One region of the Flavobacterium johnsoniae genome, then DNA from elsewhere that is predicted to be linked to it. Evidence: riboswitches for the same ligand, from Rfam matches in the RefSeq annotation. Region 1 holds a riboswitch; the other holds the start of a gene.
The links. Region 1 has a riboswitch for S-adenosylmethionine ahead of NYQ10_RS07000 (alpha/beta fold hydrolase). Riboswitches for the same ligand answer to the same signal wherever they lie in the genome.
Positions count from the first base shown of each region.

Region 1 (15,708 bases):
CAAATTCGGCTCTGCTATCAACGTCAACTACGTGTCCGCGCTCATTTTTTACTTTAAAATGAAATGCGTCATTTACTCTGTTTAAAGTTACTTTCATTGTGTTGTTATTTTTTTGTTTTTTTTTATTCTTGTCATTGCGAGGAACGAAGCAACCTCACTAACAATTACACAAAGCTTGATTTTGCAAATGTGATTGCTTCGTTCCTCGCAATGACAAACTAGGCTTTTTATCCCTTGTCTGACAATCTCAAAATATCCCCGAAAACTCCTCTTGCTGTTACCGCAGAACCTGCACCAGCTCCCTGAATAACAATTGGACGATCTCCGTAAGATTCTGTGTAAATTTCGAAGAAAGAATCAGAACCTTTTAATCCGCCTAATGCAGTATCTTTTGGTACTGAAACTAATTTTACTTCTAAATTTCCTTTGTCATTCTGCAAATCTCCAGACAATTCACCAATATATCTCAAAACGTGATTTGGCTTTTGTTCTGCTTTTATTTTAGCATAAATTGGATCGAATTCTTTTAATTTCGTCAAGAAATCGGCAGCGCTTCCTTCACGTAAGTGCTCCGGAATTAAATTCTGAATTGAAATTTCTTCAAATTCATTTTGTAAATCTAATTCTCTTGCCAAAATCAATAATTTTCTTCCGACATCATTTCCGCATAAATCCTCGCGCGGATCTGGTTCTGTATATCCGTTGTCAATTGCTTCCTGCAAAATTTCGCTGAAAGGCGCATCTTTTGCAGAGAAATTATTGAATAAATAACTTAATGTTCCAGAGAAAACTCCTTTAATTTTAGTGATATTTTCACCCGAAAGGTGCAATAATTTAATCGTATCAATTAATGGTAAACCTGCACCAACATTGGTTTCGTATAAATAATTTTTCTGGTTTTCTTCTAAAGCACTTCTCAATTCTTTATAAAAACCATAGCTTAATGTATTGGCTACTTTATTCGAAGAAATCAAATCGAAACTGTTTTCTACAAGCGGAATATAATTTTCAACGAAAGTTGCGCTTGCAGTATTATCAATAGCAATTAAGTTTTCTAAATGATGTTCATTCGCGTAAGCAATAATATCTTTAATAGTGTAAGCTTCGCCTTTGGTTTCAATTTCGTTTTTCCAATTGCCGTTAACACCGTATTTGTTTAAAAGCAGTTTTTTAGAATTCGCTATAGCGAAAACATTCAGCTTAATGTCTTTACGTTTTTCAATCGCCGAAGCTGACTCCAAAATCTGGTTGATTAAAGTTCCACCAACTAATCCGTGACCGAAAATTGCAATGTTGATCTTTTTAGAAACTCCGAAAATCTCTCCGTGAATTACGTTTAAAGCCTTGTTTAATTCTTCTTTTTTAACAACCAAACTCACGTTTTTACCTGTTACGGTGTTGTTAAACAAAATCGGAACAATTTTATTTTTGATTAAAGCTGTATAAGGCTTATGGAAAGTGCTCAAATCCTGTCCGATAATCGAAATTACAGATACATTGTCTGTTACCGTAATCTGATTCACATCTTTAGAATAAAAGTCATTTTCAAACTCTTTTTCTAATTCTACAACCGCAGTTGTTGCTTTATCAGTTGCTACAACAAGACCGATTCCTCTTTCTGAAGAACCTTGCGAAATGATACTCACACTAATATTGTGATCGCCCATTACTTTAAAAATACGGGCATCAACTCCAGCTTTTCCAAGTAATCCTCGTCCTTCAAGATTTACAAGAGACACATTTTCTAAAACAGAAAGTGTTTTAATTCCTTCTTTAGAAGAATCTGAAGTAATTAAAGTTCCGCGGTTTTCGTGGTTAAAAGTGTTTAAAATTCGTAATGGAATATTTTTTTCTAATAACGGAATAATTGTTTTGGCATGCAAAATTGTTGCTCCAAAATTTGCCAACTCATTTGCTTCATTAAACGATAAATATTCAATTTTCTTAGCATCTGCAACCAAATCTGGATTTGCAGTGTAAATTCCGTCTACATGCGTGAAGTTTTGTAATTCTTCAGCATTTAAATAATTTGCGATTAACGAAGCGGTATAGTTACTGCCATTTCTACCTAAAGTAGTTGTGTCGTTGTTGTTGTTTGAACCAATGAAACCTGTAACTATATTAACCGTTTCGCCATTATGTGTTTTGAAATAATTGACTACATTTTTCTTAGAAAGCTGCTCTAAAGGCTGAGCATCGCCAAATTTAGAATCGGTTTTTAGCAATTCTCTTGTATCAACAAAATTTGCCGGAATTCCTTTTTCTAATAAAATCGCTGTCAATAATTTAGCCGAAAGCAATTCTCCTTTTGACAAAATCTGATCTTTGATTTTTTTGCTGTAATCTCCAATTAAGCTTACTCCTTCAAAAAGTTTGTCTAAGACATTAAATTCTTCAGACAAATCAACTTGCGGATAATCTGATATTTGATATTTTTTGAAATTTTCTAATAATTCTTTGTAACTGCCGTTTTTAGCAGCAATGCTTAAAATAAACTCTAATTCGTCAGTAGCATTTCCGCGTGCAGAAACTACAACGGCAATTTTTTCACCTTGACTTACTTTATCAGAAATGATAGAAACAACTTTGTTAAGTCCTTCTCCGTTTGCTAACGATTTACCTCCAAATTTTAATACTTTCATTTTATTTCTTTATTGTTTCTGCCTTAAAAATGTCGGCAAGTAAATGATCTAATTGTTTGTACTCGATTAAAAAAGCGTCATGTCCGTGAACCGAAACAATTTCGCTATAAAAAACATTGTCTTTAAATTTCTTTAATTCTTCGTAGGTTTCGACATTTTCTTTGGCCGTAAAAAATAAGTCAGAATTAATTCCCACGATATGAATTGAAGCTTTTGTTTTAGACAATAAGTTTTCAAAACTTTCACTATTTCTAGTAATATCAATTGTTTTAAGCAACTGATTCATTAATTTATAAGAAGACAATTGAAATCTTTGCTGTAGTTTTTTCCCGTGATGAGCGAGCCAGCTTTCAATATTAAAAATCAAAAGATCTTGATTAACGGTTCGCTGAAATTTCTCTTTAAATGATTCTGGCGAACGATAACAAAGCATAGCATGAATTCTGGCATCTTCGATTGGTTTTGAAGAATTATTCAAGATTTGTTCTTGCAGAAAACAGTTTGCAATAAGCCAATCTGTAGATTTCCAATCGCTCGCAATCGGTATAAGGTTTTCTGTTACGTTTGGTTCTAAAGCTAAGATTTCCCAAGCAATTCCGCCGCCAACAGAACCTCCGATAATGGCAAAAAGTTTTTCAATTTGTAAAGCTTTTATTCCTTCAACAAAAATTCTAGCAATATCTCTAGCTGTAAAATCAAGATAATTTTCGATTAAAAAAGAATTCGTTCCGTTTCCTGGAACGTCAAAAGCTAAAATGGTGTAAACAGAAGTGTCTATTGTTTTACCTTCGCCAATTAAATTATTCCACCAGCCGTTTTCACCAGTAACCTCAGCGTTTCCTGTTAAAGCGTGATTAACTAAAACAATAGGCGCGCTGTGCAAAGATTGACCTGCCAGCGTAAAATGTAATGGTATAGAATGATAATTTGCACCACTTTCTGTGATGAAATCATGAATTATAATAGGGTTTGGTATATTTTCCAATTTCAAATCTGTTGTATTATCTGATTTGTATTATGGAAATATTAGAAAGAAAAAACTAGAGTAAACTAGAAAAAAATCTTGTTGTTATCTTTCCACGTTTGGCGTGGTAGAATGTAGCACCTTCTTCGTTTTACCGAAGGGTTGCTAAGGATTCATCGGGTCTAATCCCTCGTCCTTTCTTTATAACATTTCAATACGTGTTTGAACTTAACGGTGCAAATTAACTACTATTTTCTTTAACAAACAAATTTTATCTAAAAGTGTTTGTTAAATTTCTGAGACTTCCTTTAGCAAAAACTATTATACGCAAAAATTTACCGAACATAAATGCCCAGTAAAATTAAGCAGGTTTTAACCTAGTTTATGTCGCTTTTCTGTTTAGATGAAAAGCGTTTCATTCTCTTTTGAATACATTAAAAACAATAGAGAATTTGGTACTTTTTTCGTTGTACTTTTTCCTTCTTCTGTAATTCCGAATCTTGGGTGAGCCAATTCGTTTGTTGGCGGCGGCGGATTATTTTTTCTTGTCCTTCTGTTTTTCAAATTTGAAATTTTTTCTGCTAAGTAGTTCAATGTGCTCATGATATTAAGTTTTAGTTCAGTTTGCGTTTTATAATCTTTATTTCTCGTTTATGTTTGTGTTAAATCGTTTAAAAGAATAAAAAAACCCTTTTGGATTTTTAGATACCAAAAGGGTTTAAGTTTTTAAACTCATTTATACTTTTTAGTATCAACAGACCAGCACGCAAATAAGCGCGACAGTAAACATCTTATTGTTCACCTGTAAGGATTTATTCATCTGTGATTTATATTTTATTTTTAAATTCTGCATTTGTGTAAAATTAAAAAGCCTCCCAAAATTTTTCGGGAGGCTTTTACTATATATTGTGTTTTCTTACAATTTTTAAGCAATAGACAACCCAGCCTCGGTAATAACCGAAATGGCACAAAACATTTTGTTGACTTTTAAGTTCATTTGATTTCTAGTAGTTTTTGGGTATAACAAATATGCAACTATTTTTTTTATTACACAAATGAAAATCAAGAATTTAATTACAAAATTCGTTAAAATTGTGTTTTTTTACGACAAATACCGTCTTACAAAAACAAATAGAGTAAAAAACCTACAAAAATACTGGCTTTTCTCACTAATTTCGCTTGACAAATCAGTTTATCAAAGAACTTTAAACTTTTTTCTTTCCTACTTTTAAAAAAAATTACAGCCAGATTGCTTCTTTATTTCTTATTTTTTCGGCAATTTTCAAAATATCACTTATAATTCCTCTCGAAATAGCTTGCTTACATGGTGGCGCGCTTTGAATTACAATCGGAACATTGGCATACGATTTTGTATAAATCTCAAAAATAGTATCCGAACCTTTCAATTGTCCGATAGCAGAATCTATGGGCTCAGAAATCAACTTGACTTCTAAATTGCCACTTTCAATATCAAATTCGCCAACATATCTTAAAACATGATTTTCTGCCTGAGTAATTTTGGCAATCTTAAATGCTTTATCGACCGCATCTTTATTTAATACGCCATTCTTTTCTAGATGTTGTTCTGTAATAAAAGGTCTGATTTTAATATCCGAAAAATCAAAGTCTTTTCCGATTTCTCGGGCAAGAATCAAAAGTTTTCTGGCAGTATCATTTCCCGATAAATCTTCTTTAAAAGTAGATTTCATCAAACCTAAAAGACTCGCATCTTTTAAAACAGAAGAGAATGTCACATCTTCTGATGAAAAACGATTAAAAACATAACTCAAATTATCGGAGAATACGCCTCGAATTTTGGTGATTTTTTCTCCCGAATAATACAAATCTCTTAAAGTCTGTAAAACTGGAATTCCGGTATCAACCGAAGTTTCATACAAAAACTCTTTGTCATGCTTTTTGAGATTTAATCGTAATTCTTTATACAAATCAATTGGTAATGTATTTGCTTTTTTATTTACTGCTACAATATTAAATCCGTTTTCAATCAGCGTTTTATAATGTTTCACCAATTCGTCACTAGCGGTTGCGTCTACAGCAATAAGATTTTCAAATTCGTTTTCTTTAGCAAATTCAATAATATCTTCTACTTTAAAAGGAACAGCCAATTGTCTAAAATTGGTTTCCCAAGAATAACCAACTCCTTCTTTTTCAAAAAAAGCAACTGTCGAATTGGTAATAATCGGAAAATGAAAATCGACATTTTTACTTTCAAGAAAAAACTCCTGACTTTCGATTATCTGATTAATCAAAGTACTTCCGATATTTCCAATTCCAAAAAGGATGATATTTATTTTAAGCTTTGACATTATTTTTGTTTTTTAACCATATAAGTGATATAAGTTCATTTAAAATATTTTTATTTAAAAGTTAGACGTGTTGTATGCGTCTTTACTAAAATGAACTTATATCACTTATATGGTTTAATTTTTATAATAATGCTTTTCACAAAAAATTACCTTTAGCACATTGGCTAAAGGCAATCTTTCAAACAAAAAACAAAAAAACCTAGTTTTTATTTATGCTGTATTGAGAAAGTGCAACACTTTCAAAAACAGCTTGAAGATCTGCAATCAAATCTTCAATATCTTCAATTCCGACAGACAAACGAATCAAATCTTTAGAAACTCCAGTTTCTGCTTGTTCTGCTTCTGTCAATTGCTGATGCGTCGTGCTTGCAGGATGAATAATTAATGATTTTGTGTCGCCTATATTCGCCAAAAGCGAGAATAATTTAGTCTCGTCTACTACTTTTTTAGCTGCATCAAAACCGCCTTTCAATCCGAAAGTAATGATTCCGCTTTGACCTTCTGACAGATATTCTTTAGCTAAATCATTGTATTTACTTGATTTTAAACCTGGATAATTTACCCAAACAACCTCATCTTGTTTCTCCAACCATTCAGCCAAAGCCAAAGCATTCTCACTATGTTTCTTGATTCGGATTGGAAGTGTTTCTAATCCCTGAATAATTTGAAAAGCATTAAACGGACTCAAAGCAGAACCGAAATCACGCAATCCTTCTATTCGAGCTTTTGCAATAAAAGCAGCATTTCCTAAAGCTTCGTGATAAACCAATCCGTGATATCCAGCAGATGGCTCTGTAAATTCTGGGAATTTTCCGTTTGACCAATCAAAGTTTCCGGCATCAATGATAACACCCCCTAACGAAGTTCCGTTTCCTGCGATGTATTTAGTTAAGGAATGAATTACAATATCGGCACCATATTTAATTGGGTTTAATAAATAAGGTGTCGCAACTGTATTATCTACTATAAATGGCACTTTGAATGCTTTGGCTTCTGCCGAAATTCCTTTTAAATCTAAAACATCTAATTTTGGATTTCCAAGAGATTCAACAAAAAAAGCTCGGGTATTTTCTTTCGCCGCCTTTGTAAAATTTTCTGGTTTAGAAGGATCTACAAATGTTGTTGTAATTCCTAATCTTGGCAGGGTAACTTTCAACAAGTTATAAGTTCCGCCATATAAGCTGTTTGATGCAACAATATGATCTCCTGCTTTTAGCAAAGTCAATAAAGTTGTAGAAATTGCAGATGCTCCAGAAGCCGTTACAACAGCCCCAATTCCGCCTTCCAGTGCAGCAAGTCTTTGTTCTAAAACATCATTTGTCGGATTATTTAATCTAGTATAAATAAATCCAGCTTCGGCGAGACCAAATAAATTGGCCGCATGATCTGCATTGTTAAATACGTATGATGAAGTCTGGTAAATTGGTACAGCACGAGTTGATCCGTTTTTTGTAACGTCGTGTCCTGCGTGTAGTGCGTTTGTTGCAAATTTTTGTGTGCTCATGATTTCTTAGTTTTTTAGGTATTGTTAATACGTTTATATTGTAATTGATTTTTTGAATTTGTTATTTGAATTTGTTATTTGAATTTGATTCAAGCAAAAAGATTTTCTGCTTCTTCTTCAAGGTCATATAAATGAAACAGCAATGATTTTTGAGTTTTAATACGCTGTTCAGGATTATATTTTTCAGTTTCTGCTGATTCTTCAGAATTATTATTTAAAGAATTATTTCTTAATAAATATTGAAATGCGATTGTATTTATATCTAATGTATTCATGGTTTAATTTTTTTAAGAGATTGAAATAAAAAAAGCCCTTTCGGATGGCTTACCAAAAGGGCTTATAGTTGAAACTATAACAAAGATTCGATCTTTCACTTTTGGCAACAGCAACTTTTGATACACATTGGCATCTTACAACACATCATCATTTTATTTACTGTTGAATTTTTCATTTCTTATTCTTTTACTTTTTTGATTACATAAAAAAAACCTCTGCTGTTAGGCAGAGGTTTTTATTGTATTTGTAGACTTAGTTACTAAACAATAGAGTTACTCTGCGGATAATTCCGACATCATGCAACACATATTTTTAGCTACTAAATTCATTTTCTTTTTATTTAACAAGGCAAATTTGAGAACTTTTTTTGAAACCACCAAACAAAAACTAAATTATTTTCTATTACCCTATCAAATTAATATGCTATTGTTAAATTTCTCCTATAAAAAATAAAAAAAGTTGAACTTTAATTTGCAAATCAAAATGGTTTTATACCTTTGCACCCGAAACAGAGGAAAAATTTGAACTGATTGCAACCTCTTCATAATGAAATGATTTCGTTATGAATGCTGAAAAATTCCTTTCAGTAGTAAAAAATGCTAAAGCAGAAACTCTCCTTTAGCCCTTTTTAGCAATTATTTTCCTCGCTTAATTTTAAATTTAATCATTATTATGGCTTATTTATTTACGTCAGAATCTGTTAGTGAAGGGCATCCAGACAAAGTTGCAGATCAAATTTCGGATGCATTAATTGATAACTTTTTGGCATTTGATGCTGACTCAAAAGTAGCATGTGAAACTTTAGTTACTACAGGTCAGGTAATTTTGGCTGGTGAAGTAAAATCAAATACTTATCTTGATGTGCAACAAATTGCACGCGAAGTAATCCGTAAAATTGGATATACTAAAAGCGAGTACATGTTTGAAGCAAATTCTTGCGGGATTCTTTCTGCTATTCATGAGCAATCTGCTGATATTAATCAGGGAGTTGACAGAGCTAAGCCAGAAGAACAAGGAGCTGGAGATCAAGGAATGATGTTTGGTTACGCAACAAACGAAACTGAAAACTTCATGCCATTGGCTCTTGATTTATCTCATAAATTATTACAAGAGTTAGCAATTTTAAGACGCGAAAACAAAGAAATTACGTATTTACGTCCAGATGCTAAATCTCAAGTAACTTTAGAATACAGCGACGATAACAAACCAACTCGTATTGACGCGATCGTTATCTCAACTCAACATGATGATTTTGATGAAGAGGCTGCAATGTTAGCTAAAATCAAAAAAGATATTATTGAAATTTTAATTCCAAGAATTATCGCTAAAAACCCTGAGCATGCTCATTTATTTAACGATAAAATCAACTACCATATTAACCCAACAGGAAAATTCGTTATTGGAGGACCTCACGGAGATACTGGTTTAACAGGAAGAAAAATTATCGTGGATACTTACGGAGGAAAAGGCGCTCACGGTGGTGGTGCATTCTCTGGAAAAGATCCAAGTAAAGTGGATAGAAGTGCTGCTTATGCAACGCGTCATATCGCTAAAAACTTAGTTGCTGCTGGTGTTGCTGACGAAATCTTAGTTCAGGTTTCTTACGCAATTGGAGTTGCTGAGCCAATGGGAATCTTTATTGAAACTTACGGAACTTCTAAAGTAAATTTAACTAATGGTGAAATCGCTAAAAAAGTAGAAGCAATTTTCGATATGCGTCCTTACTTTATTGAGCAAAGATTAAAATTAAGAAATCCTATTTATAGCGAAACTGCTGCTTACGGACACATGGGACGTAAACCAGAAACTGTAACTAAAACTTTCTCTGCTCCAGGAGGAAATGAAAAAACAGTTACTGTTGAGTTGTTTACATGGGAAAAACTTGATTTTGTTAACCAAGTAAAAGCTGCATTTGGATTGTAATTCAATCTAAATCTTAAACATAAAAAAAACCGATTTCAAATTGAAATCGGTTTTTTTATTTATTATTATGAACTTATCTCTCTAATTGCACATTTGGCAATGTTTTAGGACGGTTAGCATCGTTTGATAAAATCCAACCTGTTCTGTAAATCCATTCGGTCATTTTGTGCAGTTTCACGAAATCAATATTTTCAGATTCATCCATTGGAGTATGATATTGACTGTGTAAAACACTAGTGTAAAAAACAGAAGGAATTCCTTTTCTTGCATAAGGCAAATGATCAGAACGGAAGTAAAAATATTCTGGATGTTCTGGTCTGTCCCAAAGTTTATCCAAATCAAATTTCGGACCTTCGTCATTTGCTCTTTTGGCAACTGCCACTAAATCAGATGAATTTTCGTGTGGTGAACTCGAACCTAGCAAAGCCGCCTGATTTACATTGTTTCTTCCAATCATATCGCCATTTAAAACCGCTATGATATCTTTTTCAGGAACAGTCGGATGCGATGCATACCATCTTGAACCTAACAAACCACGTTCTTCTGAACCGTGAAACACAAACAACGCTGTTCTTTTTCCAGGCTGTTTTTTATAAGCCCTTGCAATAGCTAACATAGCAACACATGTACTAGCGTTATCGTCTGCTCCATTATAGATAGAATCTTGTCCGTATTTTTGACGCACTCCATCATGATCTTGGTGCCCGCTGAAAAGAACGTATTCATTTTTTAATTTTGCATCAGTTCCTGCAATTGTTCCGACAACATTTACCGAAGGATATTTATAAGTTTCAGAAACTACTTCTGCCGATAAAACATCTTTTGTCGATTTTAAATATTCTAGCTGATTTCCGTGTACCCAAAAAACAGGCATTGTTGCACCAATTTTATCACGAAATCCTTCAATTCCATAAATTCCTCTTGTCATTTGTGGTTCTACTTGAGACCAGCTTTCTTCTGCCAATTCATCTGCAACCATAATAAGTGCCACAGCACCTTTTTTAACAACAAGATCATAATATTTATTTCTTACCAAACCTGGATAGCGTCTATCAAATAGCGAAATATCATCTGCAATTCCTTCTTTTGATGCCAGTAAAACAACTGCTTTTCCTTTTATATCGACTTTTTCAATTTCTTCTTTAGTTGCCGCGCCCAAATACACTAATGAGCCTTCTACTTTTATATTAGTCGTTTCTGCAACCAAAACATCTTTCCATAATTTGTATTCTTTTTGTCCAATTTTGAATTTTGAATTTGGCGTAACTTGATGTCTATACAAATCAAAAAACTGGAAATAAGTTCCATCATCACCCGCTGGAGCCATTCCGGCTTCTTTAGCTTTATTTGCCAACCACATTGAAACTTTTAGTTCATCTAAAGTTCCTGCTTCTCGACCGTTAAAATGGTCACCAGCCATTTGATACATATCTGTTCTAAGATCTTTATCTGTTATGGCAGAAACTAATGGTTTTTTAACTGCTTGTGCAAAAGTCAATGCTCCAGATGCAAGTAAAACCAGAATCATTTTGTTTTTCATACATTTTAATTTTATGTCATAAATTTAATCATTTCAGAGGAAAATTTTGATTTTTTACCCGCGAAAACAGCATTTAAGCATAAAAAATTAAATAAAAATGGCTGCCAAAACAGACAGCCATTATATTTCAAAGATTATTATATTTTAATAAGTGCCATTTTGCATTTTAGTCAAAACTTCTTTTATTTCTTGTGCCGTTGTTTGATCTGTATTTACATCTGAATATTTAACAGCCAAAGTCTGTGTTTCTATTGCTTTTTGTTTTTGTCCGTCTTTATAATACAACTGAGCAAGTGTATCTAAATAATACGGATTATTCTTGGTTACAGCCAAACTATATTCAGACCATTTTATGGCATCTTTCAAATAGTTTGCATTCATCTGATTTTCTACAACTGTCCAAGCCGCAGAATTGGCTGTACTTGAATGATATTCTTTAAACGAATTCCATCCATCATAAGAATAACTTGAACTAGAATCTAAACCAGAAAACATAGCGTCTAATTTCTCAATTGGGCTTCCACCTGAAAGAGCTGAATCGAAATAAGTATTAAATTCTTTTAAATAAGTTGTATTAGAACCGTCATTTTCTTGAAGTTGACTTAAATAATAAAAGTAATTTCTATAAGCATCAAAGTTTCCTTTTCCAGATGCAATGATCTTTTTATAAACAGAATTAATTTTATCCTTATTTACATCTCCCGTTAAACCATCTTGAGAAGCGTAAAGATTTTGCTGTAAAGCATTAGAAACTTCAGAAACTGCATTATTAAGAGCGTGTATTTCTCCCGCTTTAGTATTAAATGCGGCGCGGTTATTTTCTATTTCTTCAGAATGCTTTAACAGATAATCTATAGCCAAGAAATCGGTATCATTTAAAATTCTATCTTCATTAAAAAGCTGTTTAGTAAATCCTAAATTTCTGATTTCTTTAATGATAGTTTCTGCCAAATACATATTTACCTGCTTATCTTTTTGATGCGCTTCGATTAATTTTTTCCAAGCCTGCGCAACTTCTTTTTTGTCTAAAGCAGTTTTAGTAACTACAAATTCTGTTGAAACATTATTATCGACATTATATTCATAATCATAAGAAGATTCTAATGCAGCGGCTTTATTAAAAGCAAGAATTAAATCGGCATCTGAAGCTTTTTTATTCTTTAAAACATCATCTAAAGAAACAAAAGCATCGGCTCTGAGAAGTTTACGATAGAAATCGCCATAGTAATTAAACTGATATTTTTGGGCTTCTAAATCAGATTTTGCGATAGCCAATATATTTCCTTGTCCGTTTAAAACAACAACAGTAGGATCGCTGGTTATTTTATTATTTTTCAGCCATTTTTTATCATCGGCTCCAGCCAAATAATAATTAAAAACATCATAAAGAGCATTGTATCCATCGTACATGCTGTAACCAGTCTGCGTTTCCTGATCTTTTACAAAAAAATCAAAACTTTCTTTTGCTGTTTTTTTACTGTCTACATAAACTCCCAAAAACTTATTATTATTTGAATTTTTAGTTTCGGAAATCGCCTTGTTTAAGCTATTCTCAATTTTTAGTTTAAAATTATATTGGTTGTAAACTGGCGGAGCTACCGTTAAATCTGCGACTGCAACTGCGGTGTCTACAGCTACTCCTGTTCCATAATCGTAACTTGAAACATCTTCTTTTCCTGGATAAGTCCAATTTGAAACAGATGTACTTTCTAACGGAGTTACTTTTGAAGTTTTCTTAACCGGCTGTGGATCTTTTGCATTAGTAAAAACCAAAGGATTAACTCCAGATTTCTCTGAGATTCTTAATTCATTGGTAGTTTTATCAAAAAAGCCGAAAATTTTTAAATCGCCTAAAACTGCCAATTCATAAGTTATGGTAATTTCTGAAACATCTTTTGGAAGTTCATATTTAAAAACATCGCTTTTTCCGTCGTATTCTTCGTAAACTAAATATAGAAAATCTGTTTTTTCAATTTCAAACTCTAAATTATTCTTAGTCCAATTCGGATCTTGTTTAGAACGAATATCAGAAAGTCTTTGATATTTAACTTCTTCTTTTCCTTTTTGAGTTCCTAAATAGAAAGAATAATAGGAAGGATCTATAAAGTTTACTTTTATATTTTTAGCTTTTTTATCTATTTTAAAATCAAGATCGAAGCTATTTCCCGATGGAGTATTTTTGACAAATAATAACGAATCGCCTTTTATTGCATATTCGCCCGAATAAAATACCAACTCATATTTATTATCATCTAATAAGTTCAGTTTAATTTTTTGGCCTTTATTGTTTGATATATAAGTTCCTTTTTCGATCTGTTTTGTTTGAGAAAAAGACGTAAAAACTGCCGAAGTAAATAGCAGTAAACTCCAAATAAAATTGCGCATAATATAAAAATTTGGCTGTTAATATTGATGTAAAGATATTCCATTCCTTTTAAAATTAAATGTCTTGACTTCAAAATTCAGCCAAATTTCTTATAAATTGTATTTCATCGAAAAGATAATGTAGCGTGGCTGAACCGTATATTGCGAAACTCTTGTAGAGAATTGCGTAAAGTTATCATCGTTCAGATATCTTGTATTTAACAAATTGGTTGCCGAGACTTTATATTCCCATTTGCTGTTTTTCTTTTGATAAATTAAACTGGCGCTTAAAAAATCGTATTCATTATCTACCGATTTATCTCCATTATAATAATGATAGAATTCATATTCTGAAACAAAAGAAAAACTGTCTAAGAAATAATAATCTAATTTGGCAAATGGCTTATCAGTATAAAAAGTAGATCCGCTGTATTTATTAATCAAAAGATTGTATCCAAATTCAATATTTGGAAGTTTTTTGTAATTTGTTGAAGCTCTAACTGTGTAACTCTGCACAAAACTTTCTGTTGTTCTTTGTTCGCTATCTTGAATGTTATTGAATTTTGACCAGTTCAAACTTGCGTTTACAGAAGCTTTATAGTTTTTTAAAAATGAACGCCCGTAAGCTCCCATTCCAGAAAAAGTTTCATCTGCTAAATTTGAATTATAAGGAACTGAAGACTGGTTAATTCCATCAAAATCTGCTTTTGTTTTAATTGCATCCACTTTTCTGGTATAAGTTGCATTGGCAAAAATGTTCTCAAAATTGAACATATTATACTTGAAATAACGAAGCGAATGAACCTGAGAAGTTGCATTTTCTAAATAACGATCTCCGCGAAACAAACTACTGTAATTAGACAAAACATAACCTGCTGCCAACTGATTAATATCGGTAAAATCATTTGTTAAAGAGAAATTATAAGTCAAAGTCTCTGATTTTTTGATTTGATACAAAGCGAAGAAATCTGGCAAAACTTTAGTGAAACTTTGAGAATAATCGGTTCCCAATTGTCCGTTTGTCATTTGATAAGTATGCAAGCTTACTCCAGGCGTCAGGGTAAATTTTCCTGTTAGAATTTTATAATGAAAACCGACGAAAGCATCATTAAATCTGTAATCTACGTCATTATTGTTTTGAGGATCATTCAAATCATTTCTATCTCCATTATCTAACATCTGAAAAATATGAGAATTGAAATTCTGATACGAATATGTATTTCCTAATGTAATATTGAAATTACTTTTTGGAGTTACCATATAATAGTAATCCAATTTTGCATCCAACTTATTCGTTTTCACAAAACGATTCTGATTGTAATCATTTCTATTTTGATTTGGAGTAAACCCAGTTAAAACATCCTCATCAAAAGGAGCTGTTTGTAAATTGGCATTATAAAATGGATTTTCGTCCTGATACAAATGCTGCGCTTCAAATGCAAAAATATTTTTAGCGCTTTGCGTATAATACAAACTCAAATTCTGATTAACAGAAGTTGGATCTTGCTTTTTTGTTGTAAAAATATCTTCTGAAGTCGCAACATTCTTCACAATCTGTTCTCTAAACAAATCAGAATATTCTTCTTGTTTGGTCAATTTGGTTAAGATATCATAATCAAACTGAAACTTATCACTTGGTTTATAAGTTGAACTTAATTTAAAAAGTCCCAAATTATTTTTCTGGCTCGTATTTTCGTTACGATTATCCTTATTTCCAGAATCCAAAATCGTAGTCTGCGATTTGGTTTCTAATTCTGTTTTTGATGTTGAAAGAATTCCGAAACCGCTCAAATTCCAAGCTTTATTTACAGAATAAGCAAAGTTTGTTGCGCCAAATTTGGTTTCAATTTCTTTTGCTCTATTATTTCTTAAAAGTGAAATTCCTAAGTCATTAGAAGAAACATTAAAATTGCTTCCACCTTTTTTCATCATGTTTTTAAATCCGCCTGTAAACTTAAAATAATCTTGCGCAGTCAATGGCAATTCTCCAATATTATTAAAATTGGTAATTAAATTAATGCTGTATTTCGGACTGTAATAAAACAGTTTTGGGTTAATGATATATCGGCTGTCTAATTCTGCAACTCCAATTCCTGCAGTAACATCTCCAAACCAAAAGTTCTTTTTGCCTTCTTTCAGTTTAATATTCATTGCCACATTATCCTGAT
Region 1 is NZ_CP103794.1:1,559,871-1,575,578, reverse strand. Features, by position in the region: gene NYQ10_RS07010 (OsmC family protein) at 1-97, opposite strand, end outside; gene thrA (bifunctional aspartate kinase/homoserine dehydrogenase I) at 228-2,642, opposite strand; gene NYQ10_RS07000 (alpha/beta fold hydrolase) at 2,644-3,627, opposite strand; SAM riboswitch class I at 3,709-3,816, opposite strand; gene NYQ10_RS06995 (hypothetical protein) at 4,006-4,209, opposite strand; gene NYQ10_RS06990 (aspartate kinase) at 4,845-5,933, opposite strand; gene NYQ10_RS06985 (O-acetylhomoserine aminocarboxypropyltransferase/cysteine synthase family protein) at 6,133-7,437, opposite strand; gene NYQ10_RS06980 (hypothetical protein) at 7,527-7,712, opposite strand; gene metK (methionine adenosyltransferase) at 8,386-9,636, shown strand; gene NYQ10_RS06970 (M28 family metallopeptidase) at 9,710-11,176, opposite strand; gene NYQ10_RS06965 (hypothetical protein) at 11,321-13,561, opposite strand; gene NYQ10_RS06960 (carboxypeptidase-like regulatory domain-containing protein) at 13,652-15,708, opposite strand, start outside.

Region 2 (15,708 bases), 1.8 Mb from region 1:
ACTAGGAAAATTTCTACCGATGAATCCTGTTTTGGCAAAAGAAGCTATTACAATGATTATTAATTACTCTTATGCATTAAGTCATCCTTTGTATTACAGCACTTTCACCAATTTTGATAAGTACAAGCAGGAGCAAGCAGCAACAGCTGGAACAACCGTAAACGGAGCCTTAAATTGGCATGGAAATGCAGAAGATGCAAACGGTGTTTACGATTATCTGACGAAAGAAGATATCGAAAAAATCTACTGGAATTATTTAGACAAAAGAACCGTTTACATGGCAATGGTTGGCGGAGATTCTGCTTGGGGCGGTGGAAATTTAGCTTCGCAATGGGAATCTGGTTATGTAACCGGACATTGGGTCGGAGAGATGTCGGTTTGGTCACACGAGTATTCGCATCATATTGGTTTTAGCCACAGCAGTAATTTGGCTAATAGTGGCGAGGGTGGAGGACAGCAAGAAATGCTGACTCATTTTTATAAGTATTTAATTTATTTAAATGATCTTCCTTTTACCGATTCAGACGTTTTAAAAACTTGGTCTAAAACGAATTATTTAACTGGAACTTACAAAAAGCCAGTTTTTACTATCAATCCGAAGAATCCATTTTTGCTTAAATATAAAGGTGAAGGAAAATGGAATTAAAAAATAAAGTAAATATGAAACATATTTTGCCCTTAATTCTTGTGCTTTGTTTTTTTACAAATTGCAGCAAAGACGATATCGAATCTAAAAATTACGATTATTATTACCCAACCGATGAAGCTTCAATTGCTACGGAAAGTATTCCAGGAAGTGCGGTAGGATTTGATCCGAAAGGAATTGCGATTTCGAATGATAAATTATATGTTGTAAATGGAGATGTTTTAGAAATTTTTAATGCTCTAACATTAGTTCACATTAAAACAATAAAAGAATATACAAAAGGAGCAAGCAAGATTCCTCTAACAAGTCTGACTTCGGTTTCTGTTGATAACGGACGCATTTACGTCGGAAGCACAGAATCTAGATTATTTGTTTTTGATGAAACTACAAATGCCGGAATAAGTACAGTTGGAAACGGTCAATGGTGGCAAACTTTTGTACACGTTTTTGGCGTTGTTGCAAAAGATGGATTGGTATTCGTAAAAGAAAAAGAAAAATCTATAAAAGTATTTGAAACTTCTCAGATCACAGAAACCAGTGACTGGAATTTAAAACCAATTGCCAAATTAAACACCTTAAATGGTTACACAGAAGTTTATTCTTTAGATGTTTACGGCGGAAATTTAGTAGTTGCAGGAAGAGATGCCAGAAGTTATTTGTATTACAATATTGCCAATATTAAAGCTAATGCAACAACTTCATTAACAACGCCAATTGAGCCAGAAAAAGTTCAATTTACAGATATAAAACCAATCGCAGTTTCTTTTAGTAAAGATTGGGCGGTAACTTCTGAAATTGTTGGAAATGCTTCTTATTTAAGATTGTATCCAAAAGAAGAATTTAATAAAAAGAATTACAAAGCGGTTGTAAATGTGTCTGATATTTTAGGAAAAAATGCATTTGGAACCATCGTAGGAACGGCTCAGCTTAACGATCGTATTTTCTTATCTGATAATACCAATAAAAAAATCAGAGTTATAAAACTAAATAAGTCTACAATTGCAGAACAAAATAATTAATTGATTTTTAGTTTTAAAGTTTTAAAGCCTGTAAATAAATTATTTACAGGCTTTTTTTTTTGATATTATTTTTTGTTTTAAAGTGTTGATTTATATTGCTTTATTTGATTTTAATTAATTCTTTTTAAAATAAAAATAAAAAAAACAGATTTAAACTTGACTAATTTGGTAGAATTAGTATATATTTGTATTACAGAAAAATTATAAAATGATACTTATCCAGAAAGACTGAGGGAATAGGCCCGATGAAGTCTTAGCAACCTGTTGCCAAATAAGGTGCTAAATCCTTCCCGCTTTGCGGGACAGATAAGAAAAGATTGCTCCAATCTGAATAAGGTCATCTATTTTAATCTTTATTTTTTTTAAAATGAAAACAGATACTATTTATGCCAGTTACGAACTTTTGAATTCGATGTTTGAAGAAAATAGTCTTGCTGTTTTTCGAATGCGAAAGCATTAACGAATCTCATAAATTTTCTTTTAATAAAATTTGCTGATGTCTTGCACATTGGCGAGAAATTCTTTTGTCTAATTCTAAAACTAAAAATAAAATGAAAAAAATAATACTAGGTTTTGCCTTATTTCTTGCGGCTGTTCAAACTCAGGCACAGGAAAGTAATTTGCAATTAAAAGGAACAGTTGTAGATACCGTTGCAAAATATGTTTATCTGCAAAAGTTTCATAATAAAATGTTTACCACAATTGATTCGGTAAAAGTAAAAGACGGAAGTTTTGCTTTTAAAACTAAAGTAAAAACGCCAGAATTATATGGTTTAAGTGTAAATACAGCAGATTCTCCGTTGTATATTTTCCTTGAAAAAGGACCAATTACAGTTAAATTAAGTCCAAAGAAATACTATACAAATTCAACAGTTGAAGGTTCTGCGACACAAGATTTGTTTGAAACGTACAAAAAAACAAAAGAGGTAGAAATCAGTAAATTCATTACAGAAAATCCAAAATCAATTGTTTCGGCTTATGTTTTATACAGAAATTGGTCGTATCGATTAACGCCAGAACAGATTACGCAAAATATTGCTTTGCTAGATAAAAGTCTTCAAAATGTCACTTACGTGAAAGAACTAAAAGATTTGGCTATTGTACTAGACGGTTTGGCAGTTGGAAAAAAAGCACCAGATTTTACAGCAAATAATCCTGAGGGAAAAGCGATTCGTTTTTCTGAAAACTTAAACGGATACACTTTAGTAGATTTCTGGGCTTCTTGGTGCGGTCCATGCCGAAGAGAAAATCCAAATATCGTGGCTGCTTACAAAGAATTTCATGATAAAGGATTTAATATAATCGCTATTTCTTTAGACAAAAAGAAAGAAAACTGGATCAAAGGAATTCAAGATGACAATTTAACTTGGACGCATGTTTCAGATTTGCTTTTCTGGAATAGTGCAGTTGCAAAATTATATGGTGTACGCGCAATTCCAGCCAATTATCTGGTAGATTCTAAAGGAATTATTGTTGCAAAAAATCTTCATGGAGAAGAATTGCAAGCAACTCTTAAATCGCTTTTGGAAAATAAAATTTAATAAAGAAAATACACAATCTTGTCATCCTGACGAAGGAAGGATCTTCGCAAGAAACTCCACACAGAAAATCACCAATCTTTGTCGATTTTGCAACAAAGATTCTTCGTTCCTCAGAATGACAAGATTATGGAAATTCAAACCATAATACAATTTGTTAATTAAAAAAATGCTAGGGAAATGAATGCTATTGAGCCAACTACAAAAACAACAGAATCTGAGTGTTACTTTTCTAAATTTAGAGAAAACACTGTAGGAATAGATCATACTTTCGAATCGGTTTACGGAGAACAAAATTTGATTTACGCCGATTGGGTTGCCAGCGGAAGATTATACACGCCGATTGAAGATATTATGCTCCATAAAATAGGTCCGATGATTGCCAATACGCATTCACTTTCTAGTCAGACAGGAAAAACTTCTACTTACGCATACAATTACGCCAGAGATATTATTAAAAAATCCGTTAATGCAAATGCATCGGATGTTTTAGTAACAACTGGAACTGGAATGACTGCTGCATTATCTAAACTCCAGCGTATTATTGGTTTGAGAAAAACGTATGAAAATGAAAAAGACAAACCAGTAGTTTTCATTACGCATATGGAACATCATTCCAATCAAGTTCCTTGGTACGAAACAAATGCAGACGTTGTGATTCTTCCTGCCGATGAAAATAATTTAGTAGATCCAAAAATCCTTTCTACGGAAATAAAAAAATACGCCGATAGAAGTTTGAAAATCGGTTCGTTTACGGCTTGTTCAAACGTAACGGGAATTATTACGCCTTATCATGAATTAGCTAAAATTATGCATCAAAACGGCGGATTGTGTTTTGTAGATTTTGCTGCTTCGGCACCTTACGTTAAAATCGATATGCATCCAAAAGATCCAGAACAACATTTAGATGCGATTTTCTTTTCGCCACATAAATTTTTGGGCGGACCTGGAACTTGCGGTATTTTGGTTTTCAACGAAAAATTATACCAATCTGAGTTTCCTGATAATCCGGGCGGCGGAAATGTAAAATGGACGAATCCGTTAGGAAATTATTGTTACAGCGATGTGATAGAAGTGAGAGAAGACGGTGGAACTCCAGGATTTTTGCAAGTAATTCGAGCAGCTTTGGCTTTAGAATTGAAAGAAAAAATGGGAGTAGAACAGATTGCAAAAAGAGAAAAAGAACTTTTAGATCTGTGCTTTTCTAAACTTCAAAAAATACAAGGTCTTTCTATTTTAGGAGATTTAAAAAGTAAACGAATTGGCTGTGTTTCTTTTGTAATTGAAGATATTCATTACAATCTAATCGTAAGATTATTAAATGATCGTTTCGGAATTCAGACTCGTGGCGGTTGGTCGTGTGCGAGTACATATGCACATTATCTTTTCAATATTGATGAAAAACGTTCGAGAGCAATTACCAATGAATTATTAGAGAAAAATCAAACCAATAAGCCGGGCTGGGTTCGTTTGTCATTGCATCCGATTACAACAAACGAAGAACTTTTATTTATTTGTAATGCGATTCAGCAAGTGGCTTTGAATTATAAAAAATGGCAGAAAGATTACGAATACAATCCTGCAACAAACGAATTTGAAAATCCGAGAATTAAAGATACCATCGAAAGAGAAGTAAACGAATGGTTTGAGTTGGATTAAGAAACTAATATTTAAAAATGAAAGCAATTCTATTACAGGAAAATCGTCAATTTCAGTTGGAAACAATTGCAACTCCGCAACCAGAACCGCATCAAATTCAAGTACAAATTGTTTCTTCTGGTTTTAATCCGATTGATTATCAAATGACCGAAAATAGTTCTGAAAGAAAGCTTTTGCATTCGCCTATTTTAGGGAGAGAATTTTCAGGAATTATTACAAAAATCGGATCAAATGTAAGAGATTTTAAAATTGGCGATGCTGTTTTTTGCGGTTCTGGAAGTATGGGATCTAATGGAACTTATGCCGAATACATTTGCGTTCCTGAAGCAATTGCGGTAAAAAAGCCAAAAAATATTTCTTTTGAAGAAGCCGCTGCAATTCCATCAGCTGGATTAACGGCTTTGCAATCTTTTAAAAGAATGAAAGCTTCTCTAACAGATTCCATATTAATTACGGGAGCAGCTGGAGGAGTTGGAAATTTTTTTGTCAAACTTTTGGTAAGTAAAGGGTTTTCAAACTTTTTAGTAACTGCAGGAAATGAAGAAAGTATAACGTTTTTAATTAGTCTTGGTGTAAAACCACAGCAAATCATTAATTATAAAAAAGAAGAAATATTCGAAGCGGCACTTTCATTAAATGGAAATAAAAAGTTTGACATTGCAGTAGATTTAGTCGGAAATAAAATTGCAGAAGTCGCGGCTAAACTTCTAAAAATAAATGGAACCTATATAGATGTAACGAATTTTTCAACTCCAGAATCGCGAAATATTCTTTTTTCCAGAGGAGCAACCATTCATACGATTTCAAATTATGCGTATGGTTTAGAAAAAAGATATGATTATTATAAAAACGGTTTAATAGAGTTGTCGCAGTTATTAGAAAATAAATTTATTACGCCGCCAAATATTTCCATAATCGGAGAATTAAACACAAGAACGGTCGTAAAAGCGCTGTGGTTATTGCGTGAAAACAAAACGTATGGAAAAAAATTAATTATGCAGATCAATAAAGAATGAAAACAATACCAAGACGAGTAGTTACAGGAATCAAGAATGGGAAATCAATTATCGAACAAGATGAAATCGTTACCAATGTTTCGGAGCATTTTCCGGGATTGATTATTTCGGATATTTGGTCGACAGATAGTATTCCTGCAAAATTCGAAGAAAATAGAATAGAAAATACCGCTTTTCCGAACACGCCCAAAAACGGAAGTTATTTTCGTTACGTACAGATTCCGCCAGACAAAGATTTAGGAATTGTGGCGCCCAAAGGTCAGCCGCATCCGTTAATGCATCAAACCGATACTTTAGATTATATCATTATTATTTCTGGAGAAATTTATTTGATTGTAGATGAAGAAGAAACTATTTTGAAGGCTGGAGATATTGTAATTCAACGTGGTACCAATCATGCGTGGAGTAATCGTTCGGATTTGCCTTGCATTCAATTAGCGATTTTATTAGATGCCAAAAATGATTAATAAATTTGCAAACGATATAGTAGTCTATTAGATTGATAGGAAAATAAAAGTTTTAATAGTTTTTGCATTGAAATTGAAAATAACTGCTTAAATTTGCAATCGCAATGAGAAAAAACGACCAGAATATGAAGAATTATTATAACAGCGCGATGATGTGCTGTATTGTTGTAAGGCAATTCTTTGAACTGGCTTCTATATAAAACTATATTATTGATCTCAAAAAGCCTTTCATAAATAGTTGAAAGGCTTTTTGTTTTACCTCGATTACGAAATGATTGAATTAAAAAATGTAACCAAAACTTTTCATCAGAAAGACAGAATTGTTACTGCTTTGTCTGATGTCTCGCTACGAGTTCCGCAAGGAAAAGTTTTTGGTGTAATTGGAACTTCGGGTGCTGGAAAAAGTACTTTGATCCGCTGTGTAAATTTGTTAGAAAGACCAACTTCAGGAGAAATTATTGTTGACGGAAAAGCGTTGATGCAATTATCAAACGCAGAATTGGCAATTGAAAGAAGACAAATCGGAATGATTTTTCAGCATTTCAATTTACTTTCTTCGAGAACCGTTTTCGAAAATGTTGCTTTTCCGCTAGAATTGGCAGGAACATCAAAAACAGAAATCAACACAAGAGTTTTAGAATTATTGCAATTGGTTGGTTTGGCAGAAAAAGCAAACGATTATCCGGCAAGTCTTTCTGGAGGTCAAAAACAAAGAGTGGCAATTGCGAGAACTTTGGCTAATAATCCGAAAGTTTTATTGTGTGACGAAGCGACAAGTGCTTTAGATCCTGCTACTACGCGTTCAATTTTAAATTTATTGAAAGACATTAACAAACGATTAAATATTACGGTTTTATTGATTACACACCAAATGGAAGTCGTAAAATCGATTTGTGATGAAGTTGCCGTTATTAGTCACGGAAAATTAATTGAACAGGGAAGTGTTGGTGAAATTTTCGCTGATCCGAAACAAGAATTGACGAGAGAATTTATTGCTTCTTCTTTACATATTGAAGTTCCATCGGTTTATCAAGACAAGTTACAGCAAGTTGATAACGGAAATTTAAATCCGTTATTGAAATTAGAAATGACTGGAAAATCGGTTAATGAACCAGTTATTTCAGAAGTTTCAAGACTTTTTGATACCGATTTCAAAATCGTAAGCGCACAAATGGATCAGGCGGGCGAAGTAAATTTTGGTGTCATGCTGATTGAACTTTCAGGAAAACGCGAAAATTATGATGCGGCGATTCAATATTTTAATTCAAAACACATTAAAACAGAAATAATAGGTTATGTCTGATTCACTTATAGATTTATTGTTAAAAGGAACATGGGAAACCATTGTTATGACTTTTGTGTCGGGTTTTTTTGGTTTTGTATTGGGATTGCCAACTGGAATTTTACTTTTTCTTACACGTAAAAATCAAATTTTAGAACAGCCAGTTTTAAACCGAGTTTTATCGGTTTTGGTAAATGTTTTCCGTTCCATTCCATTCATTATTTTAATCGTTTGGATGATTCCGTTTACACGCGCCATTGTTGGAACTTCGATTGGAGTTAGCGCGGCTTTAGTGCCGTTAAGTATTGGTGCAGCGCCATTTATTGCGCGTTTAGTAGAAAACAGTTTGTTAGGTTTACCATCTGGATTAATTGAAGCGGCGAGAGCTTTGGGCGCAACGCCGTTACAAATTGTGTATAAAGTTTTGCTTCCAGAAGCGTTGCCTTCGTTAATAAATGCGGCATCAATTACGTTAATTACACTTGTAGGTTATTCCGCAATGGGCGGAGCTGTTGGAGCAGGAGGTTTAGGACAAGTGGGTTATCAATATGGATATATTGGTTATGATGCCGTTACGATGAATTCGGTTTTGGGTTTACTGGTTGTTTTGGTATTCCTAATTCAGTTTATAGGAGACAGATTATCAAAACGATTCGACCATAGATAAGCATCAATTAACAATTTATAATTAACAATTTACAATTAAAAAAATGAAACTAAATATTTTAAAAACTGCTGGAGTTTTGGCTTTAGCAATTCTTTTATCAAACTGTGGAAATGATAAAAAAAATGATCCACATTTTATTAAAGTTGGAGTGGCGGCAGGACCAGAATTAAAAGTGGCTGAAGCAGCTAAAAAAGTTGCCAAAGAAAAATTCGGATTAGAAGTAGAATTGGTATCGTTTAACGACTATGTAATTCCGAACGAAGCTTTAAGTCAAGGTGATATTGATGCAAATGCTTTTCAGCACAAACCATACATGGACGAACAATCGAAACAGCGTGGTTATAAATTAGCGATCATCGGAAAAACATTTGTTTACCCAATTGCAGCTTATTCAAAAAAAATAAAAAACCTTTCTGAATTGAAAAACGAAAGCACGATTATTATTCCGAATGATCCAACAAATGGCGGACGTTCTTTATTGCTTTTACAGAAAAATGGTTTGTTGAAATTGAAAGATGGAGTTGGTTTGTTGCCAAAAGTAACTGATATTGTAAGCAACCCTAAAAACTTAAAAATCTTAGAATTAGAAGCGCCTCAATTGCCAAGAGCTTTAGACGATGCAAATGTTTCAATTGCGATTATCAATAATACATTTGCTTCTCAAGCAGGATTAGTTCCGTCGCGCGATGCATTATTTGTTGAAGATAAAGAATCTCCTTATGTAAATTTGGTTGTGAGTCGTGAAGACAATAAAAATGAAGAAAAAGTAAAACAGTTTTTACAAGCTTTTCAATCTCCAGAAGTAGAAAAAGCAGCTGAAGTCGAATTTAAAGGCGGAGCAGTAAAAGGCTGGTAAAACAATATTTTAAGTATAAAAAAAACAGGGATTTTGTCCCTGTTTTTTTTGTTATGTGATATATGCTTTTGTGACAATTACAAGAAGCATCGTAATAAAGTACAATAATGTTGCTACAAGGGCAAAAATAATATGGGCAAAGAACAACTGAATATAATAACCTTTAAAATCAATTGGGGTCTGATATCTGGTTATTTTAAATATAAATACCCAGCTGATTATACCTATTACACCGCTAATAATTCCCAATATGAGCGCACTTAGCAATGAAACCGATAGTATATCCTTTACCCATACTACATGATATCCAACAACAAATAAAAATCCTATGAGATAATGTAACATCCATCCAAGTTTCCGTTTAGAACCTGTCGAAAGATTATAATGTAATTCTGAAAATACGGTAGATAATAGAACTGGTTCTTTGTATAATTTTTGAAATTTTTTGGAGACAAAATAACTAAACCAAGTCATAGCAGATGTTGCACCAATTGAAATTAAAATTAATTGTATTATTAGATATGGGTCCATTACAAAATATTTTTAATCCTCTCAAAGTTAAAATATAATTGTAATATAATACTTATAACTGTATGTTTTTTAGTTATATAATTATAATAATGTTAAGGTTGTGTTTTTTTAAATATTTTCTAATCTGAATATTATAATCCTAAAGTCTAATTGTATAATTTTTAATTTGAAATGCCCTCTATCTTTGTTAAGCAATTTTTAGAAATCCCTCTAAAATAGTAACATAATTCATTAGTTGATTGAATGATAAATGTAAAACAAAGGAAAAATGAAGAATTCAAAAAAAACAAATCAAGACAACTCTGATGGAAAGCAACGAGATTTAGAACAAAACAAATCAGATGCCACAAATGAATTTTTAACTACAAACCAAGGAGTTAAAATTAATGACAATAACAATTCTTTAAAATCTGGAGAAAGAGGTCCTTCTCTTTTAGAAGATTTTATTTTAAGAGAAAAAATAACCCATTTTGATCACGAAAGAATTCCAGAACGCATCGTTCATGCGAGAGGCTCTGCCGCCCATGGTTATTTCGAACTTTACAAACCACTAGACAAATATTCTAAAGCAGGTTTTCTAAATGATACTAGCATAAAAACACCTGTTTTTGTTCGTTTTTCAACAGTTGCAGGATCGCGAGGCTCAACCGATTTGGCAAGAGATGTTCGAGGTTTTGCAGTTAAATTTTATACGCAAGAAGGTATTTTTGATTTGGTTGGGAATAATATGCCCGTATTTTTTATTCAAGATGCTATGAAATTTCCCGATTTAGTTCATGCTGTAAAACCAGAACCGCACAATGAAATTCCGCAAGCTGCATCGGCTCACGATACCTTTTGGGATTTTATTTCGCTTATGCCCGAATCTATGCACATGATTATGTGGGTAATGAGCGATAGGGCAATTCCGAGAAGTTTAAGAATGATGGAAGGATTTGGCGTTCATACGTTTAGATTTATAAATAATAAAAATGAATCTCATTTCGTTAAATTTCATTGGAAACCTAAATTGGGAACGCATGGAGTTGCTTGGGATGAGGCACAAAAAATATCAGGAAAAAATTCTGATTTTCATAAACAAGATTTATGGGAAGCTATAGAAGCAGGAAATTTTCCAGAATGGGAATTAGGTGTACAGATAATTCCAGAAAGTGATGAACACAAATTTGATTTTGATCTGCTAGATCCGACAAAATTAGTTCCAGAAGAATTGGTTCCCGTAACCATTATCGGAAAAATGACTTTAAATAAAAATCCAGATAACTTTTTTGCAGAAACTGAACAAGTTGCCTTTCATCCAGGACATATTGTTCCAGGAATTGATTTTACAAATGATCCTTTATTGCAAGGAAGATTATTTTCTTATACTGATACACAATTATCGCGATTAGGAAGTCCGAATTTTCATGAAATACCAATTAACAGGACGATTGCTCCAATGCATAATAATCAGCGAGATGGACATATGCGTCACGAAATTCCTGTCGGAAAAGTAAGTTATCATCCAAATTCTTTAGGCGGCGGATGTCCCTTTCAAGCCAAAATCGATGAAGGAGGATTTGCGAGTTTTAACGAACGTGTAGATGCGCATAAAGTGAGAGAAAGAAGTACCAGTTTTGCAGATCATTTTAGTCAGGCAACACTTTTTTACAATAGTCAAACTCCAATTGAGCAAAATCATATTGCCAGCGCATTATCTTTTGAACTGGGAAAAGTAGAAACCGTTGCCATTAGAGAAAGAATGCTTGGACTTTTAAATTACGTTGATGCTAATTTAGCTCAAACTGTTGCTAAATCGCTAGGAATTCCAGTTCCCAAAAATGTAGAAAAACCTCTAAATCATGGAGTAGGAGCAGATGATGAAGGCAAACAAGAGCCGACTAAAGTAAAACAAAACGCAACTAACTCTGATGCTTTGAGTATGTTGAAAAACCCAACGATTTCAAATACCATTGCAACACGTCAAATTGCTTTTTTGTGTGCCGAAGGTGTAAATGCAAATTCTGTAAAAACAATGAAAACGGCATTGCAAAACGCAGGAGCAAAAGCAGTAATTATTGCTCCGCATTTGGGGACAATTGTTGCTGAAGACGGAGCCGAAATTCCAGTTGATCAAACCTATAAAATTGCAGCTTCGGTACTTTTTGATGGTGTTTTTATTCCAGGAGGAAAAGGAATTAAAGAACTTTCAAAAATTAAAGAAGTCAAAGAATTTTTAAACGATTCTTACAATCACTGTAAATTTATTGCTGCAGAAGCTGAGGGAACTCAAATTGTAAAAAATCAAAGTGATATAAAAGATAAAGATGCAGGAGTTTTGATAAGTGAAAATAGCGCTGATAAAACTCTAAGTACTTCTTTTATAAAAGCTTTAGGAAGACATCGTTTTTGGGAAAGAGAAAAAATGCTTTAAATAAAACTTTTAAAAGGCTGTCTATAAAGACGGCCTTTTTTTATAAAATTCATTTCCTAAGAACTATTTCCAAACATTTGCTTAAAATAGAAACTGCTTTTTCCATTTCTTCTTTTTCTAAATGCCCAAAACCCAAACGTGTTGCAGTCAAGTTTTTGGTTTGATATAAAATGGTTTTTGGAAGAAACAAATCATGATTGGCACATTCTTTCTGAAATTGAATAAGATTGAAATTGTCTAGCCATTCTACCCAAATTGCCAATCCTCTTGGTGGAATTTTAAATTTAATTTTGCCTTTTAATTTTTCATTCAAAAGCGAAGCAAAATGATCGCGGCGTTCTTTGTAGATTTTTTTGTTTTTTTTAGAAAGACGATGCACTTCACCTTCTGTAATCCATTCGGTTAAAACCTGCTCTTTTAAAACATCAATGCTAGGTTCGAGAATATTTTGATGCTTTTCTAATTCCTTAATAAATTCAGAAGGAGCGGCAACAAAACCATAACTAAATCCCGATGGAAGCGATTTTCCAAAAGATCCAATATAAACTACTTTCTGATTCGAATCAAAAGCAGCCAAAGGCAAAACAGGATTATTATCATAATGAAAATCAAAATCGTAATCATCTTCTAGAATAATAAATCCGTATTGATTCGCCAATTCTAAAATTTCCATTCTTTTTTTAGCGCTAAGCGAAATGGTTGTTGGATAATGATAATTTGAAGTAAGATATAAAACTCTGATTTCTGAGGTTTCGCAGATTTCTTTCAATTGTTTGGTATCAATTCCGTCTTCATTTACCTGAATCGGAATAATTTGCGCACCAGTATTTGTTAACGTCATATTTGACATATAATAACCTGGAGAAGCTACAGCGACTTTATCGCCTTGATTAATAAGTACTTTTGTAACCAGATACAAACTGATTTCGTGACTGCTCGTTGTGAGTAAATTTGAAGTCGAAATACGAATCCCGCGTGTAAGGTTCAGATAATTAGAAAAATGCGTTTTAAAATTAGAATGCGAACGAAGCTGAATCTGTTCGTAGGTTTTAGAACTTTTTCTTCTTTTTAATTTAGAAACATACAATCTTGCCAAAACATCGGTTTGAACCAATCTCCAATCGGGCATTCCGTCATTAAATTGATAAGGCAAATTGCTCGTTTCAATTGGATTTTCTAAAATAGTCGATTTTTGAAAGTTAAAGCCAGTATTGGTTTCGGATGTATTTTGTTCTTTTGAAACAGGAAATTCTGCTTTACTTTTTTGCTGGGATAAAATAAAAGTCCCTTTATTCGGAAGCGTTTCAATCCAACCTTGCGATTCTAAATCCTGAAAAGCTTTAATTAAAGTATTTCGATTGACGTCTAATACTTTACACAATATTCGCGTGCCGGGAAGTTTTGTTCCTTCGGGAAGAAATCCGGTTTGGATGGCTTTAATAAATTCAAAAACAATCTGTAGATAAATTGCCGTATTTTGTTCTGGTTTTAAATGAATAAAACTTCTAAAAGGAATTTCAACCGGACTATCCATAATTATAAAACTGGTATACTTTGTTAGTACGGCAAGGTAGTACTTTTGCCAAAAAAAATAGTAAACCAAAATGAAAAAAATCTATTTTGCTGTTTTTACAGTAATTTGTACCAATTTTTACGCACAGACCAAAAAAGATTCCATCAATCAAATGGACGAGGTTGTAATTAATGAAAACCGTTTCAGTACACCAATTTCTAAACAAAACAGAAATGTGTATGTCATCTCGAGCGAAACCATTAAAAAACTGCCAGGAAGAACACTTCAAGAAGTTTTACAATATGCTAACGGAGTAGATATTAGACAACGTGGGCCATTTGGAACTCAAGCCGATATTAGCGTTGATGGCGGAAGTTTTGAGCAAACAGTTGTTCTGCTAAATGGAGCAAAAGTAATCGATTCGCAAACAGCTCATAATATGTTAAACTTGCCTCTTCCGGTTGAAGTTATTGAAAGAATTGAGATTGTTCGCGGACCGGCTGCAAGAACGTACGGAATTAACAGTTTAACAGGAGCAATTAATATTATAACTAAAAAACCAACAGATTCAGGATTTTTAGTAAGCACTTATGCAGGTTCTAATTTCGAAAAAGATACGCAAGATACGGGAGATACTTTTTACGGAACGGGCGTTCAGGCGGGAGCTGTTTTAGGAAAAGAAAAACAACAGCATTTAATTTTTGCTTCGCACGATAAAAGCAACGGATACCGCTACAATACGGCATTCGAAAACAATAAAATTTTCTATCAAGGAAATGTTCAAATCAACGATTCTAATGAAATTTTAGCTTCTGCGGGTTACATCAACAACGGATTTGGTGCCAACGGATTTTACGCTGCGCCTGGCGATAGAAATTCTACAGAAATTGTACAAACTACTTTTGCTAATATTCAGTCTAAACATTCTATTACAGATAGTTGGAAAATTATGCCGAGAGTTACTTACAGATACAATTACGACGATTACCGTTATTTAGGAAACTCCAATTTAGCAGTTGGAAGAAGCCAGCATTATACCAATTCGATCGCAGCAGAATTGAATTCGACTGTAAAATTGTCTAAAGGAGAAATTGGTTTTGGAGCTGAATTTAGAAATGAAAATATTCATTCTTCTAATATTGGAGATCACGATCGCGATAACGTTGGTTTATACGCAGAATACAGAACAAGTTTCTTCGAAAAATTAGATGTTAATTTAGGAACTTATTTGAATTATAATTCAGATTATAAGTGGCAGATTTATCCAGGAATTGACGCAAGTTATGCTATTACAGATGCTTTTAAAATTATCGGAAATGTTGGAACAAGCCAGAGAATTCCATCTTTTACAGATTTATATTTGAAACAAACTGGAAATATCGGAAACGTCGATTTAGATTCTGAAAATGCTTTTCAAAGCGAAATCGGATTTAAATACAATAAAAAAGCGTTGAGTTTGAATGCGAATTATTTCTACAGAAAAATTGATAATTATATCGATTGGATGCGTAATGCAACAACGCAACCTTGGCAAAGTCAAAACACTGGAGATTTAAACACAAACGGAATTAATTTGCGTGGAACTTACAGATTCGATTTCTCCAAAGATTCGAGATTAAATATACTTTTAGGATACACGTATTTAGATTCAGAATTCAAAAGTGCTCGTACAGAAATCTATTCAAAATATGCTATTTCTTCTCTAAAACACCAAGTTACAAACACAATAGATTATCAGTTTAAAGATTTCTCTATTTTATTTGCAACACGTTTTAACGAAAGAATTACGGGACCTTCTTATTGGGTAAATGATTTTAGAGTAAGTCAGAACATTCATAAGTTTACAATTTTCTTAGATGCTCAAAATATATTTAATGCGACTTATTATGAAGTTGGAGCTGTGCCTTTGCCTTCAAGATGGTTTACTTTAGGAGTAAAATTGGTTACTTTTTAATTTTACAAAGAATATCATATACAGAAAGGGAAGATTTTACGCAATCTTCCCTTTTTTAATTTTCTAATTTTTAAAAGATTGTAATATCTTTTTTATATAAAAAATACTGAAAATGCTATAACCTTAACGGTTTTATAAATAGTTACT
Region 2 is NZ_CP103794.1:5,054,890-5,070,597, reverse strand. Features, by position in the region: gene NYQ10_RS21395 (hypothetical protein) at 1-646, shown strand, start outside; gene NYQ10_RS21390 (hypothetical protein) at 637-1,665, shown strand; SAM riboswitch class I at 1,878-1,978, shown strand; gene NYQ10_RS21385 (TlpA disulfide reductase family protein) at 2,217-3,206, shown strand; gene NYQ10_RS21380 (aminotransferase class V-fold PLP-dependent enzyme) at 3,384-4,862, shown strand; gene NYQ10_RS21375 (NADP-dependent oxidoreductase) at 4,880-5,878, shown strand; gene NYQ10_RS21370 (cupin domain-containing protein) at 5,875-6,345, shown strand; gene metN (methionine ABC transporter ATP-binding protein MetN) at 6,617-7,648, shown strand; gene NYQ10_RS21360 (methionine ABC transporter permease MetI) at 7,641-8,294, shown strand; gene metQ (methionine ABC transporter substrate-binding lipoprotein MetQ) at 8,338-9,150, shown strand; gene NYQ10_RS21350 (hypothetical protein) at 9,202-9,681, opposite strand; gene NYQ10_RS21345 (catalase) at 9,950-12,094, shown strand; gene NYQ10_RS21340 (PLP-dependent aminotransferase family protein) at 12,144-13,628, opposite strand; gene NYQ10_RS21335 (TonB-dependent receptor plug domain-containing protein) at 13,699-15,561, shown strand.
Region 2: another riboswitch for S-adenosylmethionine. It lies ahead of NYQ10_RS21385 (TlpA disulfide reductase family protein); the one in region 1 lies ahead of NYQ10_RS07000 (alpha/beta fold hydrolase).